Regions from separate parts of the Polycladomyces subterraneus genome, predicted to be linked through region 1. Evidence: riboswitches for the same ligand, from Rfam matches in the RefSeq annotation. Region 1 holds a riboswitch; each other region holds the start of a gene.

Region 1 (4,650 bases):
CGTAAATGAAACGGTACCGTGGAGACGACCACGTCTTTTCTCAACAACAGCAGGAAACGGAGCCATAGCGCGGATTGGTTGTGCAAAAAGCGATGCCACCATCTGCGCGGGATGAATTCGGGGATCAGAACGGTAATCATGTTGTCCCCAGCTCGTTCCTGAACCAGGTCGATGAACCGCAACACGGGACCGTTGACGCTCCGGTAGCGGGAGCGGGTGACAACGAGTCGGACACCGGGATCCCACTGCTCCCACTTTTTCTCAAATTTCTCCGCATCCTCTTCGGTGAAGGCCACGTGAATGGCCACCACGTCGTCTCCGATTGTCTTGGCGTAGGCGATCGTGTTGCGAACGACGCGGCTGATGCCCCCGACAGGAATGATGATCACGTGATCTTTCTTTTCCGGTTTGTCAGCAGTAATGTCAATGCGCAGCTCTTCAGCGACAGCCTCATAGTGTTTCCGAATGTGGTAAAAGGCGAAGATGAACAGCGGAATCACCAATACTACGATCCAAGCGCCTTCGGTAAATTTGGTGACAGTGAAGATCAGCAGGACGATGAACGAGACGACCGCACCCGCGGCGTTGATCGTCAATTTGCGCATCCAGCCCGGGTTGCGCTGCTTCAACCTGCGTACCACCATTCCGGTCTGTGCCAAGGTGAACGACAGAAAGACACCGATCGCATACAAGGGGATTAATCGCTCCACATCTCCCTTAAACGCCACGATCAAAGCGATCGCGGCCAGAGCCAACACGATGATGCCGTTGGAGAAATTAAGCCGGTCTCCGCGGGAAGCAAACATCCGCGGCATAAATTTGTCCTTGGCCATGATGGAGGCCAACAGCGGAAAACCCGAAAAACTGGTGTTGGCTGCCAGGATCAGGATCAGCGCGGTTGTCCCCTGGATGTAGTAATATGGTAGCGTTCTACCGAACGTCTCTTCGGCGATCTGGGAAAGCACCGTCTCCGTCGTTTTGGGCGTGATGTGGTACAAATATGCCAGCAAGCTGGAACCACCGAACAGCACGGCCAGCAATAAGCCCAGAAGCGCCAGCGTGCGTGCCGCATTCTTCGTCTCCGGTTTTCGGAAGGTGGGAGTGGCATTGGAGATGGCTTCCACCCCGGTCAATGCGGAGCATCCGGACGAAAACGCATGCAACAACAGGAACCAACTGAGACCGGCAGGAAAGGTGTGCGTCACCGGCGGGACGTTAGCGGGAATACCATGGATCGCTACATTACCCAACCCCACGATCACCAAACCAAGCATGCCGAAGATGAACAGATAGGTGGGGAATGAGAAAATCGTGCCGGATTCACGTATCCCTCGCAAGTTGAGGAGCATGAGGAGCAGGACGAAGAAAACTGAAATCATCGTCCCATGCCTGTGTAAAGCCGGAAACGCTGAAGTGATCGCGTCTGTCCCGGCCGAAACACTGACTGCCACTGTCAGTGTATAGTCGATCAACAGCGATGCACCGGCGATCAACCCGGCAAACCAACCCAGGTTGTCCGTCGAAACGATGTATGCACCGCCCCCTCCGGGGTATTCGTAGATGATTTGCCGGTAGGAAAGGATGAGCAGTGTCAACAATCCGATAATCGCGCCGGATATGGGCAACGAATACCAAAGCGCCAGCACGCTGATCGGAGCGAGTACGAGTACTCTTAGGATCTGCTCCGTGCCGTAAGCGACCGACGACAGCGCGTCCGATGATAAGATAGGGAGCGCTTTCCAAACCGGCAGTTTTTCCTCCTGCAGTTGCTCAGTGCGAAGCGGGCGCCCGATGATCCAACGCTTCAGCGAGGTCAACATTACATTCACCTTCCCCAGATGGATTCCGTTTTTGTTGGAAACGCAAAAAAGTCATTGAAGTGCCCGCTTCAATGACTTTTGGTCATGTGAAGAAGCACACTTCCCTCTCAGCACGCTTACGAGGTTAGCTGACGGATTCGGGTCCGTGAGAGTGACCCTACCGGTGATGGCACCGGATTCACCCCAAAAATTGGTTCCCCCGTTCCTTTACGGATTCAGCGCTCGGAGTGTGAAACTGTCGGGTATTAGGTTTTGTCATGTTTAGCATTCTAATCCGTTTACCGGAACCTGTCAATCAAGAATTTTTAACCGGTCCTTAACCAATAGGCAACCGTTTTTGTCGAATCAGGAGGGTTCGTCTGCGATTGCAATCGCCGACAGAGTTGCAGATGGTTCGCGCTTGGACGAGTGGGACGCTGCTGACGGTGAAGGGTGTACGGTTGTCTCGCCCGGACCCGGCGAAAATCCTGGCGGTTTTGATGCGCGATCGTTTTATCGCCGTCAATTCGTGCATTGGATCGCGACAGCGGACGGGCTTCGCGAGGTGTCGGCGAAACCACCGCCCCCATGGCATGTATTCGCATGGTCAGACCGGATTCGGCGTAGCGGGGCTGAAATCCTGACACAAATGTATCCGGCAGAGATCTCCGGTCTGATTCGCGGATTGGTGCTGGGAGAGAGAAAAGCGGTGCCGGAATAGTCATGGATATGGTGTACGGCATACGCGGCGGCATGTGTATACGCATTGTACGCATGGACGGGCAATGCGCTTCATCCCCATCGGCATCGCTGGTGTTCGGCGGTGTTGCTTACGGGTCTGATCTGCTACTCTTATCATCCTTTTCACGGGGAGACTGAGGCGCGCATTATCTTTCTCGACGTAGGGCAGGGGGACTGCGCCGTCATCGAGACACCGCGAGGACAGGTCATCGTAGTGGACGGCGGCGGGATGGTGTCTTTTCCGCAAAAGTCATGGCAACGGCGGCAACATCCCTACGACGTGGGAGAGAAAACGTTGGTTCCGTATCTGCGTTATCGCGGCATCCGGCATATTGACTACCTCATCATGACGCACGGGGATACGGACCACATCGGAGGATTGCAGAAAGTGGTGGAACAATTCCCCGTTCGCCTCGTCCTGCGTAATCCCCACCCACCCCGTACAGCGACGGAACGGAAATTGATGCGCACTTTGATCGAACACGGTGCCCGCATCACCGCACCTTCCCCCGGAACGGCATGGACTCTGGAACCGGGGGTTACATGGCAGTTTCTCCATCCCGATCCGGCTCATCTCTCGACCGACGGGCGGACCAACAGTGATTCCATTGTTTTTTTGCTGCAGATCCAACACTTTCGATTGCTGATGACGGGGGACATCGAGCAGGAAGCGGAAGCGGACATAGTGGGAAAGTGGCGCTTTCCACCGGTAGATGTGCTGAAAGTGGCCCATCACGGAAGTCGTACATCGACAGGTGAATCATGGCTTGCGCACGTCCGGCCCGGTTTTGCCGTGATCTCGGTCGGCCGGCACAACCGGTTCGGCCATCCGGCTCCGGAAGTGATTCGCCGCTTGCAAAGCCATCGGATTCACGTGTGGCGGACAGACCGTGACGGGGCGGTGACCATCCGGATTCGTCCGGCCGGTTGGACGGCGGAGACAACATTGTCGGTGGCTAGATGACATCACATCGGATGGTTGGCCGTTGCAAACAGTCGTGTCATTGTTCTGGGGCGTGTCTGGTTATTCCGTAAGGGAGAAATGTTTTCCTATGCGAGTGATTGACCAAGCCATGTCTTAGCGAAGACTCGGGAAGCGCAGGATTGACTTGGACAGTATTCACCAGGCAAGCCCTAAAAAAGCGATCTTCTTCCTGTGAGTGTTCTTCTCGGATCGGACCGGCTTGTCCGTCTATGGTACAATGGGGAATGAATTTGCTCCCGGGAGAGCGTACCGCAGTCCGGATTCCAAGAAAATAGCAACCTTTGATACCCCAGGACCGTCTGGTAAATTAGGAGGGATAGATGTGGTCGAAGCGGAATGGGTCAAACGGGCGCAAGCCGGCGATCGCGAGACCATGATCCGGCTGCTGCGGGAAATCGAGACACCTGTCTACCGCACGGCCTATTATCTCCTGGGAAATGAGCAGGATGCGCTGGACGCGACCCAAGAAGCACTGCTGAAGATCTATCATCGGATTTCCACTTTTCAGGGGCAATCCCGCTTTGAAACTTGGGCGCAACGCATTGTGACCAACATTTGTATCGATCAGTTTCGCCGCAAATCGAAAGTGGTACCGATGCCGGAAGAGATGCAACCGGTGGATACCGAGGCGGAACAGGCAGTGCACCAATCCCATTTTCATTCGGATCTGAAAATGGCCATTTCGCAATTGCCTGATCAACAACGAACGGCTGTCGTGTTGCGCTATGTACACGACTACAGTTACCAGGAAATAGCAGAAACGATGGATTTGCCCATCAATACCGTAAAATCCCATTTATTTCGCGCGCGCAAACAATTGCAAGTGCTGTTGGCGGAATACAAGGAAGGGGGTGTCGCACGATGAGGTGTGAGGACGCGCTGGAATTGATTCAGCGGAGTTTGGACGAGGAATTGTCCGAGGCGGAACAGGAACGTCTCCAATCCCATCTGTCCGTGTGCACCAGTTGTTCGGATTTTCAATCGCGGCTGAAGCGACTGGATGAGCATTTATCTCTCCTACCCCACGTCCATCCGCCTGTCAGCGTGGTCGACCGTATCCTGCCACAGTTGGAAAAACCAATGCCGACACGTACCTTCCGCAGATGGTTCACCAAAATGGGATGG
Region 2 (4,650 bases), on a different contig from region 1:
TTTCCGATTCACCCCCTTTGTTTGGATCCGCTGGATTGATGGATTGTTCCAATTCCGGTGTCGGTTGTGGCTGTTGGGATTGAGATTCTTCGGGAGCGAAAAAAAAGAAAAAATGAAGCACAATAGTACCACGTTACGGTAAACGCACCGCCCGATACTTCTTCCAACTGACATAAGTCAGCACGGACACAATCACCCCGCCTACCATCAGCATAAACGAGACGATCGGCGTTTCCCATTCACCGTACATGGCCGTTACTTGTTCCTCCGGTCCGTAAAACAGCGGATTCAGCATCCCACGAAAACGGCTCACCCCACTGCGCAGCAGCGCGGGATTCCACGTAGGCCGCGATTGCTTGCGCAGAAAGGATAAGACCGAATCCACCTTGGTAACTGTCGTTGGGGTACGTGAGATCACGATAGCGGGGCGAATCAGTCGATAATGATCGAGCAGAGCATCTACCGCTATGCGCGCACGCACTTGATTCCCGGCGTTGATCGCCCGTTCGATGTCGGCCAAATCCCGTTGCAACACCGAGTAATACTGTCTCCACAGCGGCTGATTGGGATGCGTCAACGCATCAAATGCCATCCGCATCCGAAGCGCCGCTGCCATCAATGTGGTCGGGTTGGGACGTACGCGGTTCAACTCCTGTTCCATTTCTACCAATGTTTGCGACAACGTACGGATCTGCTCCACCGACAACCCGAGGGGAGACAAATTCGCACGCGAGAAACTACGCGAGAGCGCCGTCAACGCATCGCGTGCGGCTAATAAATCCCCACGCTGCACCAACTGATACACCCGCTCCGCCTGCCGCGCCCACTGCATCGGTTGCGTTTGTTCCATGGCGATTGCCGACTCTGATCCATAGCTGTGCAATATGACGAAACTGCTCCACAATATGACCAACAAGCCGGTCCATCTCTTCCACATGTGAACCTCTCCCGATTTGAAGAAGATTCCTTGTCCATACAGTCTATTCATAGAAATGGACGAGATATGTATGCATTTTTTCGTGGGACAGGGTTTGGTTTCATTTCCTTGTGGGGAATTGAAGTAATAGTTGGTTTTGTTTGTGAAGCAAACTAGTTTAAATAATTGATACATTGTTTTATGATGGATGTAACCAAATAAAAAAGCCGTTCCCGTCAAATCAATCGGAATCGGCTCCATGTTGAAACTTTTGACTCAGTGCCACCGTGATGACTCAAACACCATCACACCATACTGGGGTGCTATAGAATTATCTGAAACAACTGAGGTCACTCTTCGGAAATAAACTTTTGCCCCAACGGGGTGACGATTCCATCCATGCTGATCGAATTTTTCTCTTGATGATAAGTTTGAAGATCTTTCTCCCCCTTTTGACTGGCCCACCGTTGGAGAGTCTCACGCTCACCCGAATAGGAGAAGTAAGGAACGCTGTATCCGCATGACGTTTTCACTTCATATATGTTTACATAGATGATTTGGCGTGCTCCCGGAAGGAGATCGAAGTGATGAATCAATTGATTCCATTCAGATGAATCGGGCAATATTACGCGCCCCCTTCCATACAAGCGCAGGATCATGGGAGGACCTTCAAACGCAACAAACATCAACGTAATCCTTCCATTCTCCTTCAGGTGGGCACTTGTTTCGTTTCCACTGCCTGTCAGGTCCATATAGGCCACTTCTCTTGGCGAAAATATGCGCAGCGCATCATATCCTTTCGGAGAAATATTGATGTGACCCTCTTCACTTAAAGGAGCGGAACCCACAAAAAATATGCGCTGTTTCTTGATGAACGCTTCATGCTCCGGGAGTAAAGCCGGAAAAAGCTTTCCCATGCCGATCCCCCTTTACTGAACGAAATTTTTTATCAAATATATCAGATGATTTCGTTTAACAGAAGTTAAACTTCGAACAACAGGATCATAAAAAAGCCACGAGAAGACATCCTTCCCGCGGCTTTTTTGGCACAACAAAATAGCCATGCTCTCGCACGATTCTCCACCCTTTTATAACGCTTACGAGGTTAGTTGATGGATTCGGGTGGCTGAGAGTCACCCTACCCGGGCATCAACCCGGGATTCACCCAATGCAATCCGTGTCGGATTCAATCAGGTCGAACCTTCTGAAACCATACGGATTTTCCGGTAACAGGCTGGTCGTAAGAAATGACAAAATGCAATACCGTCGCAGAGGATGACGGATTGATGTACTGATGCGGCACATCACCGTTGAAGCGGATGGCATCATGTTCGCACAGTTGATACCGCTCCCCCTCGATTTCCACATCAAGCCGGCCGGACATCACCGTGACAAATTCCACCACACCGGGAGGATGTGCTTCCGAACGGTAGGTACCGTACGGCTGCAAGTACCCTCGGTACAACTCAAACACATGCGGTTGATGCGAACGGAAAACGGGCTCAACCTCAAATTCTTCGTCGGGATCCGACAAGACGAGCCCCTCTCTTTTTCTCGAAACGGCCACATCCGTCTCCACTGATAACAAGGCGGTAACTGGAACGGACAAACCGTTGGCGATCTTCCAAATCACCGAGAGAGTCGGGTTGGCTTCCCCGTTTTCAATTTTAAGTAGCGTCACTTTGCTGATCCCGATTTGCTTGGCCAACGCTTCCATACTCAAACCGCGGTGGACACGGATTTTGCGCAGGTTGGCGCCCACCCGTTTTCCGATGTGCTTCTCTTCCCATGGATTTTCCATCCTGCTGTTTTTCCCTCCGAGTATACAGCGAAATGACGTTTTCTTTCGATCAGTTGTATATTATAATGAACCAAAAGATAAATAAAGTATACCATCTGATCAAAAAAGGGGTGATACCCATCGCAAAGAACACACACACCCAAAAAATCACGGTAAAATCGGAATTTACTGCAGGGGTATTGTCGGCCATTCCCATCGTGGTAGGATACCTTCCCATCGCCGTTGCGTTTGGCATGATCGCCCAGCAGTCCGGAATACCGCCCCTTTTGTCCGTTTGCATGTCGGGCTTGGTTTATGCCGGAGCCAGCCAGTTTATGGCCGTCAATATGCTATCGACGGGAGCTGGAGCGTTGGAAATCGTACTGGCGACATTCGTATTGAATTTCCGCCATTTTGTGATGGGATTATCCCTGATGAACAAACTGAAAAAGATGCCCGTCGCATGGAAAATAGCCGTCTCCAGCGGCATCACGGACGAAACCTTCGCTGTCGCTTCCTTAAAAAAAGATATGATCGGCAAGTGGTTTCTCGCGGGACTGGTTCTCACTTCCTATGTCACTTGGGTGATCGGTACCCTGATCGGGGGACTGCTATCTCAGGTCATTCCCCCGAGTATCAGTGAAAGCATGTCGGTGGCGCTGTACGCCATGTTTATCGGATTGTTGATCCCGGCGGTCAGGGAGAATGGAAAATGGGGGATGATCGCCTTGATCAGCATGGGGCTCAACACGGTGTTGGGCATGTTTCTCAGCAGCGGTTGGTCGATCGTGTTGTCCACCGTACTGGGAGGATTGGCCGGAGTTTGGTTGATGAGGAGGAAAAAGGGATGACAGACCATCTACTGCTCATCATTTTGGGCATGTCGGTGGTGACACTGATACCTCGATGGCTTCCTGTATGGATCATGGATCGTATCACATGGCCCGATTGGGCACGGGAATGGCTCGACAGCATCCCGTATGCGGCCTTGGGAGCATTGATCTTTCCCGGAATTTTATCCGTCGCCAAAGGAGAACCTTGGATCGGTTTGGCAGGTGGGATTGTCGCCGCAATCCTGGCGTATTGGCGACTGCATATCATGTATGTCGTCTTTGGATCGATTCTGGCCGTGATGATGGCGAAATCATTTTGAATCCAAACAGCCCAGCGGAATTCCCCTTCGTCCGCTGGGCTGTTTTCATATGCTAGATCGGTTCATTCCACTGGTGGGATGAAAATATGAATGAAGAAAGTCTGTGTTGCAAACTAGTTTTTACTTTAAGATTGTGAGAAGTCTTCATTCTTCTCACCGACAACAATCGTTATTTGGTATCGTGATAAATGAATACTCACTCGGAGGGTTTAATGGAGTCAAGTCTGTTGGATCTAATTGGTTTTTCGAGTATTCACCAGTCTGAAAAGCTAACTGAAATGTGTGATCACACATTCATTTGAAAAGGGTTGTCTGAATGGCCACATCTTAGAACGTATCCTGTGAGTCTTAATCTAGCTATCCGCACCGCTTGGGACATTGTTTCCCAATTTGTTGCGACAAGATGCGAACCGCCCTGCCCAGCTTCGATACGTCAACGAATAGCCTGGTTTCCTCACCGATATAGATCGCCTTCACCTTTACCCTGCACCACAATGCGCCGAAGATCCGTTGATGACACCGGGTGTTCCGGGTGGAAATGCGGAGGATTTGAAGCACTTTTTTCTCCTGAAAAGGCACACAAAGGGATCTCAACACATTTCTAACCACTTGGAGATCACTTCTTCTTTCCAAATCGGGAGGACCGACGACCAATCTGACCAGATTGAGTTGATGGCGCAGTCTTGTTTGAAGATAACCAGTGATATTGACCTGTTTCCCTGCGATACCGCTCAAAATGCAACTCAGTGTACGATCCTTGACCATAAAGTTGACACTCCACACGGCTGAAGCCGTGGGATT
Region 3 (4,650 bases), on a different contig from region 1:
TCTTTAATTCTTTGTTTCTTTAGAGGGGGGAGAATAAGATAACCGTTTGATGAAATTAACGATCCCATTTTTTGTTGGTTGATCCAAGAATTTTTCATATAAATGAAGGTAATCTGAATTATTATGTTGCTCTTCTTTGTTATCTGAATAACTTATTTGCCGATCTTCCATAGTTGTCTCCCCCTTTGTTGCGATATAGTATAGCTGATTGCCTAATTAAACACGAAAATGCTTTTTTCCTCGCTTCATTTTTGAACATTTTGTGAAATAGTTCAATATAAATATATTCAAAGGTTGTTAATGTAATTTTCGGGTACAGTCGGGTGGGGATACCACAAAAGAGTGATATGGGAAGTGTTCTTAGCACACAATAATCCATAGATCCATTCAGGAGTTAGGATTTGTAGATCCGTCTGGGATAAGCGCATAGGTCACTAGGTTGGCATGCACCAGCGAATTGATTGAGCTTGGCTATAAGGAAGTGGACTACCGTTATTGATCTGTCCCCAAATTGGAAAAGGCACTCCATATCGCGGTTCGCGATCATCTCAACCCTGAAGGGCAAAGCTGGGTTTTCCTGCTCGCTCTTTTGCCCCGGTTATCAGTTTACTGCTATATACAGTTTCGAAAAGAAAAAAGCACCTCAAGAGGGAATTTTGAAGGGCCTTCGAGGGTTTTAACGGGTTTTCTATTTATGTGTGGACAGTTTCGCAAATATTATCGAAATGTTATGTTAACTTTGGCGCGAGTCTTATGTTATACCTATATATATATAACATATAAATCCTTCGGTATTGGTCTGTGGTGTATCCAGGAACTAACGTTTGACCCCTTTGGAGGATTATTTGTTTACAATCGAAAGCTCGGTTGTCTACAATAGGGATCCGTAATTTGGCCGTGTGGCTACGAGAAGTTTATCACTATGCAACGAATAGGGGACTTATGGTATGCAACTCTCATCAACAGAAAGATTCAATGAGAAAACAGCAATATATCATATTCTGTTTTTAATTGGCCTTGTTCATTTGTTCAATGATTCCATTCAATCAGTCATCCCCGCGATCTTTCCCATCTTGAAAGATTCTATGCACCTGACCTACACGCAGATTGGCTGGATCGGTTTTTCGATCAATTTTACCGCCTCACTTTTACAACCAGTGTTTGGCTGGTATACGGACAAACGGCCGTTTCCTTATATGTTGCCGCTCGGCATGGCTTCCACCTGCTTGGGGATGTTGTGTCTGGCTTTAGCTCCGAGCTACTCGTTTGTTCTGTTGTCTGTTGTACTGGTGGGAATCGGATCTGCTGTCTTCCATCCCGAGTCCTCACGTGTTTCCTATCTGGCCGCCGGAAATCGGAGAGGGTTAGCCCAATCCATTTTTCAGGTTGGAGGGAACACGGGGCAAGCGCTCGCTCCCTTGATGACTTACTTGATTTTTATCCCGCTCGGGCAGAAAGGAGCCATTTGGTTTACACTAGTGGCGGGCATCGCCCTCGTCATCCAATTGTTTATCGCCAGATGGTATCAGGGTTACCTTCTTTCCCATCCGCGCCCTGCCAAAAAAGAAAAAACGTTTTGGGTTCAGCAGAGCGGGATGAAAAAGATGCTACTTTTCGCCATGGTTCTACTCATCTTTCTCATCTTCGTCCGGTCATGGTACATCGCCGGAATCAGCACTTACTATCAGTTCTATCTGATGGAACAGTACAAACTCTCTTTAAAACAAGCCCAACTTTATATTTTCCTCTTTTTGGTGGCTGGGGCAGTCGGTACCTTCTGCGGCGGACCGCTGGCAGACCGATTCGGCATGAAAAAGATCATCTATTTTTCCATGCTTGGTTCCGCTCCGCTCGCCCTGCTCCTGCCTTATGTAAGTGCAACATGGGCTTGTGCGATTTTATTGTTGAATGGTTTTATCCTGTTATCCAGCTTCTCCGTCACGGTGGTATATGCACAGCAGTTGTTTCCGGGAAAAATAGGAACCGTGTCCGGTTTAACCGTTGGATTTGCCTTCGGCATGGGAGCCGTCGGTTCGGTAGGGCTGGGTAAAATGATCGACGTCATGGGACTCTCGCACGTTATGCAGTGGGTCGGTTTTCTCCCGCTCCTTGGTATGCTCACTTATTTCCTCCCCTCTGACCAAAAAATAAAAGAATGGACTCTTGATGCCAAGCGGTCGGCTTAAAGACAAGTAGGACGGAAGGGCTGGGTTTTTCTGAGATAATTTTATCCTTTCGATCAACCATGACTTGGTGTATCCGGCTACTGTATGGCCCCTTTGACAGTCGCCGGGTGTAGTGCCTTGTGTAGTGCGATTGTTGGTTCGGGTGTGATGGAGCTACGATCTGTATGTATGTGGGGGTATCCTTCCCTCCCGCTTTTTTATTTGCGCTTCACTTTTGCAAGAACGGCTGATAGAAGTAGCAAACCTGCCCGGTGGCCAACCTAGATATATTTGTCTGATATTTGCTGATTTATATTTCCGGAAACGGCGAATATCCGTACACCGGGGTGAATTGGGGTGGAGTCATTTTGCTATTGGCCATGGTTTCAAAAGCTTCGGTCCGATTGAATTTGTCACAGGGAATAAACAGAAGAGAAATGGACCTCCAGGCACATGGATCGGGTGATATGGCGGTTTTTCGTTCCTTTTTGAAGAAAAATGATCCTTTACAACAGGTCGTTAGAGGAGTATGATGAGCTCACTTTAAAAAATCAATATATCCTCGTAAATCGCTGAGTCCCGCGATACGCGGGAGCGGGGGAACCAACCGCAGACTGTGGCGGATCTGTCACGGACTGCAAGGGGTGAATCCTGGGGTGGATCCGTTCCATGCCCGGGTAGGGTGACTCTCAGCCACCCGAATCCGTCAGCTAACCTCGTAAGCGTTGGGAGAGGGGGAGTGAGAATCGTGCGGGGGGCACGGCTGTTTTTGCTGTGCCGAAAAAGCCACGGGAAGACACCCTTCTCGTGGCTTTTTCTGTTGTTGAAAATGCCCCTAACATTGTCATGACGAAAAGAAGAACACTCATGATGGATGTGAGGATAATGCTCGAGTGTGGTATTGATCGCTGGGAAGACAGAGAGGAGGCTGGATCATGATCCGAATCAATGAATTGACCAAACGGTTTCCGGGTGGAAAGGGAATTTTTGATCTCACCCTTGAAGTGAATCGAGGAGAAGTATTCGGTTATCTCGGACCTAACGGAGCGGGAAAATCCACCACGATTCGCCACTTGATGGGTTTCATGAGACAGGATGAGGGCAAAGCGGAAATTGGCGGCATGGACTGTTGGAGTGAATCGGACAAGATTCAAAAAATCACCGGTTATCTCCCGGGGGAGATTGCCATGTTTGAAGGACTGAACGGTATCGGTTTCTTGGATTTGATGGCGGGACTCCATGGACAGAAGGATGACAGAAGGGATGAGCTGCTGGAGCGACTAGAGCTGGACCCCCGGGTTCCGATCCGAAAAATGTCCAAGGGAATGAAGCAAAAACTGGCCATTGTGGCCGCGTTCATGCATGATCCGGAGATCCTGATCCTGGATGAACCCACTTCCGGTTTGGATCCGCTCATGCAACGTGTGTTTGTGGAATTGATTCTGGAAGAAAAAAAGCGAGGAAAAACGATTTTTATGTCCTCCCATCTGTTTCAGGAGATCGAGCGAACGGCAGACCGGGTCGGTATCATCCGGGAAGGACGGCTGATCGCTGTGAGGTCCGTCCAGGAGTTGCTCAATGAGCAGAGAAAAGCGTTTGTTGTGACTCTGGGAAGTAAATCGGACATCGACCGATTGATTCAGACCGGGCTCAGGGTGGTTCGCCGGGGAGAAACAACGGTTGAAATCGAGGTACAAGGTGATCTGAATCCCCTGATCCGCTCTCTAAGCGATGTGGATGTCCGCCATCTGGAACACAAAGAGATGGATCTCGAAGAAGTCTTTATGCACTACTATGAACAACGGGAGGCGAAAGAATGATTAATCTCGCGCTGTACCGGGCAATGTGGCGGTTGCATGGCAAGACATTGGGAGCGATGGCGATCGGGTCGTTTTTTTATGTGCTGATGATTGTCTCCATCTATCCCTACTTTACTCCCGAATACACGAATGAATTGCTGAAGAAAATGCCGGAAGAGATGATGAAAGTGTTTGGAATTGAGGCCGGGGTACAGCGTTTAAATGATTTTATCGCCATGGAGTACCACTCCTTCATGTATCTGATTCTGCTGATGGTGTACAGCGTGGTGATCCCGACTCGGCTAGTGGCTCGGCATGTAGACCGGGGGTCCATGGCATTTCTGCTGTCAACGCCGTTGTCCCGGCCACGGCTTGTCCTGACGCAAGTCGCATTTTTCATCACGGGGCTCGGGCTTATCAACTTGTTCACTGTCCTCGGCGGGATTGCGGGAGATGCCTGGATGCTGGATCAACCTGCCCTGGATCGGTCGAACTACGTGGAACTGAATTTGGTCTGTTTCCTGTTTTTTTCTGTGATCGGTGCGTACAGCTTCCTGTTTTCGTGCTTGTTTGACGACGAAAAGAAGGCGAGTTCCTGGTCGGCGACAGTGACCATTCTGTTCTATGCCATGGACTTTGCTGGCAAGCTGGGAGAAAAACTGGATTGGCTAAGGAACTGGACGTTG
Region 4 (4,650 bases), on a different contig from region 1:
TGTTTGACGTGGATGGGGTGTTTTTAAGCGAAGACCGATGCTTTGACGCTTCCGCACTTTCTGTGTGGGAGCTGTTGTACAATCCCCGTTATTTGGGATTGCGGGGAGATGTGTTTAACACTCAACCTTCCGAGGAAAAAATCCGTCACTTGCGCCAACTGGTGTTTGACAGCGACAGGGTGTTGGATTGGATCAAAACGCGGGGGATCAACTCCAACTGGGATATGGTTCAGATGACGTTTTCCCTGCAGTGGCTCCGCTTGTTGAAACAAATTCAAGCCGAGCGGCCGGAGTGGGTGGCGGAAGCGATGAACGGCCCCGTCACAGCCGATGTGTTGCGTCAGTTGGGCGGACGGTTGCGTGAAGCGGGCATCATGTTTGAGCCACAGTTTGGCGCGTTCATCCCGGCATTGGCCGAGTCGAACGCCACCAAACAGGAATTGATCGCGTATTTCAATACGTTGGCGAAAGCGTGGTTGGGTGTGGAAACCGAGGTGTTCTCGCCCAAAAGCGCGTTGTGGGAGTTGGGGCGTCATGTGTTTCAGGAATGGTATCTGGGTGACGACCGATACCGGCAGGTGGAAGGCAAAGCACCAGTCACACCGGGCAAAACTGGATTTTTGCATCAGGAGATTCCACTGGCCGATCCCCAGGAGATTCGACATGTGCTGGACGGGTTACGAGCAGAGGGCATCGTGTTGGGATTGGGAACCGGCCGTCCGCTGATCGAGACGGAAGTGCCGCTTACCGCCCTTGGATTGTATGATGCGTTTGATCTGGAACGGATCGTCACCGCAGATGATGTGATTCAGGCTGAACGGGCGCATCCGGAACATGCCCCGCTCGGCAAACCGCAACCGTACACATATTTAAAAGGATATTTCGGTCGGAGCAAAGCGGATGCGGAAGTGCTCACCGTCGATTTGCCGTTGCCCAAAGGCGAAGAAGTGCTGATCGTGGGGGATTCGGTTGCCGATTTGTTGGCGGCCCGAAAAATGGGTTGCAAGTTTGCAGCCACGTTGACGGGATTGACCGGAGAGGCCGCGCGGGCCAAGTTTGAGGAGTTGGGCGCCGATTATATTGTACGCGATGTGACAGAATTGTCTCGCGTTATCAGCGGAACCGGACGGTAAACCGGTGTTTGTCCACTGGGACTGCTGACAAAGTGGCCCTGTGCCTGTCCGGTCACCCTAGTCAGGCAGGAATGTTACCCAGGTGAGCGACTGGCCAAGACCGGCCGAAGAAGAACCGTAAAAAACGCAGGACGCTATCGGCGGTCAATTTTCTTTTGAGCGAAGCACCTTCTCCGCGTCCTGCGTATCCGATCCGAAGCGGCCTTGTTTGCTTCCCTGCAGGGAGCAAGTGGAGCGAGCCGGGAAGATGATGCGCACCATCACGATCAAAAATCGGAACCTGTGGACCTGATCAACACATGGCGGGATTCTTAACGAAAGCCCACTTTTCATACATTTAAGTTGACTATAATTCCACGTTTTTTGCATAATAGAATCGGGAAGGATGTAAGTGCCCGTCCTTTTTCGAAGATGAAAAAGGACCAAATCCTACATATTGGAGGGTGAATCATGGCCAAGCACGAACTGCCTGCATTGCCTTATGCCTATGACGCTTTGGAGCCGCACATCGATGCGCAAACGATGGAAATTCACCATGGCCGGCATCACGCCACGTATGTGAACAACTTGAATGCGGCGTTGGAAGGTCACACCGCCTTGGCGGAAAAATCCATCGAAGACCTTCTGCGCAACATTGATCAAGTACCGGAAAGCATTCGTACGGCCGTGCGCAACAACGGTGGCGGTCATGCGAACCACAGCCTGTTCTGGCAAATCATGAGCCCGAACGGTGGCGGCGAACCGAGCGGAGAGCTGGCTAACGCGATCAACCAAGCCTTCGGCAGCTTCGACCGGTTCAAAGAAGAATTCACCAAAGCGGCAACCACCCGTTTTGGTAGCGGTTGGGCTTGGCTGGTCGTGAAAAAAGACGGTTCTTTGGCCGTGACGAGCACGCCGAACCAAGACAGCCCGCTGATGGAAGGCGACACGCCGATTTTGGGCTTGGACGTGTGGGAGCACGCCTACTATCTCAAATACCAAAACAAGCGTCCGGAATACATCAAAGCGTTCTGGAACGTGGTCAATTGGGACGAAGTCGCCAAACGGTACCAAGCGGCGCGCGGATAAGAAAGATCGACAAAAGCGCGGTGGAATCTTCCGCCGCGCTTTTTTGTTGTGTGATTTCCAAGGAAATACATACCTTACATTCTAATCATTTTCTCTTGAAAGGTTTCCATATCCAACTTATAATGGTCAACGTACATTGAACAGCCGAATCTTCGCGTCGGTGTTCGGCGCGGGGTACGGGGGATGCAATCAATGTTGGGGTGAAGTCACCATTTTGGTGGCCGGGATCAACTCCTTGCCCGAACCCGTCAGCTAACCTCGGAGGCTTGAAAGGAGGAATCACATGTCTATTTGGAAAAAGTGGGCTTGGGTGCTCACGGGTGCAGTAGTTGCGGTGATCGTTGCAGCGGTTCCGTTTGGAAACGGAAAGGCGGAAGCGGCTGCACCGACGATGATACAATACGGCAGTAATAACGGAGATGTCTGGGATTTGCAATATCGCTTGCTACAGCTGGGGCTGTACCGTGGCAAGCTGGACGGTATATATGGTTTGAAGACGGAAAAAGCGGTTATCCAGTATCAAATTCATCATAAATTGCGGATCGATGGTATTACCGGTCCCCAAACGTGGGGATCGTTGAAGCGGCATACCGTATCCAAACAGACGGTATCCAAAAAAGTCCACAGGCAGCCTTGGCATTCTGTAAATTCCCGATTTTCAAAACAAGACATTGCGTTGATTGCACGAGCCGTATACAGTGAAGCGCGAGGCGAACCCTACAAAGGGCAAGTAGCTGTAGCCGCTGTGATTTTGAACCGGATTGATTCACCGGAGTTTCCGAAAACAGTACGCGGTGTGATTTTCCAAGATGGTGCGTTTACGGCGGTACAGGACGGGCAGTTCTGGATGAACCCCAATAGTACGGCCTATCGCGCTACGATGGATGCGATCCGGGGTTGGGACCCTACACATGGTTCGTTGTACTACTTCAACCCGGACACCGCAACTTCCGGATGGATCTGGTCTCGCCCGCAGGTGACCAAAATCGGAAACCACATCTTCACGAAGTGACGAGGAAAAGCCCGTTCCCTTGGGGACGGGTTTTTTTCATGAGTAAAAACCGGAGTGTATGGAAATCTTTTGAGGGGAGATTGTTTATTCATTTTTAGCTTGACAAAAGTAAGTATATAAATGCATAATATCAACGTAACTAAAGTTAGTTTAAATCCGTCATCACTCTCTCATCCATTCCACAAACGAAAGGAAGGAAGCTCACATGGCGACCGTATTGTACATCACTGCCAATCCCAAACCGGAAGACCAGTCGTTCAGCTTGCAGGTGGGACGGGCATTTTTGAATGCCTACCGGGAGGCCAATCCCGAAGATCAAATCGTCGAGTTGGATGTGTACAAATTGGACATTCCCTTCTTGGACGAAGATGTGTTCAGCGGTTGGGGCAAATTGCAGCAGGGGACCTCGTTTGAGGAATTGTCCGCAGAGGAGAAGAAAAAAGTGGGACGGATCAATGAGATCGTCGATCAATTTGCAGCAGCGGACAAATACATCATCGTCACCCCGATGTGGAACTTCAGTATTCCTCCGCGGATGAAGGCGTATATTGACTCCATCTGTATCGCGGGCAAAACGTTCAAATACACCGAAAACGGTGCAGTCGGTCTGCTGAAAGGGAAAAAAGCTGTCCACATCCAAGCGCGTGGCGGCATCTACTCCGAAGGCCCGACCAAGGACTTTGAGTTCGGCGACCGTTATATCCGTGCCGTGTTGTCATTCCTGGGTGTGGAATCCGTGGAATCTGTCATTGCCGAAGGTATGGCGCAATTCCCGGACAAAGCCGAAGAAATCAAGCAAAAAGCCATCCAACAAGCACGCGATTTGGCCAAATGCATCTAAGTACAATGGAACAGAAAAAATGCCCAATCCCCCTCTCAACCCTCATCATGGACGACCGCCCAAATGGGCGGTTTTTTCCTTTTATTGTCCACCACATCATTTGTTTCTCTTGATGGGAAACTATTCGCAGGGGGTGGAAACATGGCTCGAAAACGGCGCAGGCGATTGTTGGTGCCCGAGTCGCGGCCGGCCCTGGCGCGCTTGAAAGCCCAAGTGATGAGCAAAGAATTGGGTGTAGGACCGCTGTCGCCCGACCAGGTCAAAATGGAAGTGGCCAAGCAAGTCGGCGTACCCCTTAAACCCGGTGACAACGGAGATTTGAAAACGTCCGATGCCGGAAAAATCGGCGGCACCATCGGTGGCCACATGGTACGGGAAATGGTCAAACTGGCGCAGGAGCAGCTGGCGCGTCAACGATCCCAGCCCTAGACCACGGTTCATTTGGGTCGTCAGGTTGTCGACAATGTCCGAGGGATCCGATTTCTCACGCGTGACCTTTGAGCGCAGTGATTCAGGAGCGAGAGGGAAATCGGCACACCCGGAATCGCAGGTGGCCAAAACATGTTGTCAGCAGTCTCACGGCCCATTTGGACCAC

The links. A riboswitch is a leader RNA that binds a small molecule or an ion and turns the genes downstream of it on or off. The one in region 1 is predicted to bind cyclic di-AMP.
Region 2: linked by a shared signal. The riboswitch ahead of NWF35_RS05010 (pyridoxamine 5'-phosphate oxidase family protein) and the one ahead of NWF35_RS12850 (APC family permease) in region 1 are both predicted to bind cyclic di-AMP.
Region 3: linked by a shared signal. The riboswitch ahead of NWF35_RS14860 (ABC transporter ATP-binding protein) and the one ahead of NWF35_RS12850 (APC family permease) in region 1 are both predicted to bind cyclic di-AMP.
Region 4: linked by a shared signal. The riboswitch ahead of sleB (spore cortex-lytic enzyme) and the one ahead of NWF35_RS12850 (APC family permease) in region 1 are both predicted to bind cyclic di-AMP.

Annotation. Positions count from the first base shown of each region.
Region 1 covers NZ_JANRHH010000047.1:18,159-22,808, forward strand. Annotated here, with positions in the region: gene NWF35_RS12850 (APC family permease) at 1-1,820, opposite strand, end outside; cyclic di-AMP (ydaO/yuaA leader) riboswitch at 1,918-2,051, opposite strand; gene NWF35_RS12855 (hypothetical protein) at 2,221-2,520, shown strand; gene NWF35_RS12860 (ComEC/Rec2 family competence protein) at 2,566-3,504, shown strand; gene NWF35_RS12865 (RNA polymerase sigma factor) at 3,848-4,390, shown strand; gene NWF35_RS12870 (zf-HC2 domain-containing protein) at 4,387-4,650, shown strand, end outside.
Region 2 covers NZ_JANRHH010000021.1:42,181-46,830, forward strand. Annotated here, with positions in the region: gene NWF35_RS05005 (sporulation protein YpjB) at 134-937, opposite strand; gene NWF35_RS05010 (pyridoxamine 5'-phosphate oxidase family protein) at 1,267-1,833, opposite strand; cyclic di-AMP (ydaO/yuaA leader) riboswitch at 1,996-2,173, opposite strand; partial or broken gene NWF35_RS05015 (helix-turn-helix domain-containing protein) at 2,226-2,717, opposite strand; gene NWF35_RS05020 (AzlC family ABC transporter permease) at 2,783-3,547, shown strand; gene NWF35_RS05025 (AzlD domain-containing protein) at 3,544-3,849, shown strand; partial or broken gene NWF35_RS05030 (hypothetical protein) at 4,207-4,650, opposite strand, start outside.
Region 3 covers NZ_JANRHH010000052.1:13,496-18,145, reverse strand. Annotated here, with positions in the region: gene NWF35_RS14870 (hypothetical protein) at 4-171, opposite strand; gene NWF35_RS14865 (MFS transporter) at 948-2,186, shown strand; cyclic di-AMP (ydaO/yuaA leader) riboswitch at 2,726-2,904, shown strand; gene NWF35_RS14860 (ABC transporter ATP-binding protein) at 3,101-3,985, shown strand; gene NWF35_RS14855 (ABC transporter permease subunit) at 3,982-4,650, shown strand, end outside.
Region 4 covers NZ_JANRHH010000031.1:75,963-80,612, forward strand. Annotated here, with positions in the region: gene NWF35_RS07410 (HAD family hydrolase) at 1-1,133, shown strand, start outside; gene NWF35_RS07415 (superoxide dismutase) at 1,584-2,201, shown strand; cyclic di-AMP (ydaO/yuaA leader) riboswitch at 2,334-2,483, shown strand; gene sleB (spore cortex-lytic enzyme) at 2,485-3,213, shown strand; gene NWF35_RS07425 (FMN-dependent NADH-azoreductase) at 3,419-4,054, shown strand; gene NWF35_RS07430 (alpha/beta-type small acid-soluble spore protein) at 4,196-4,483, shown strand.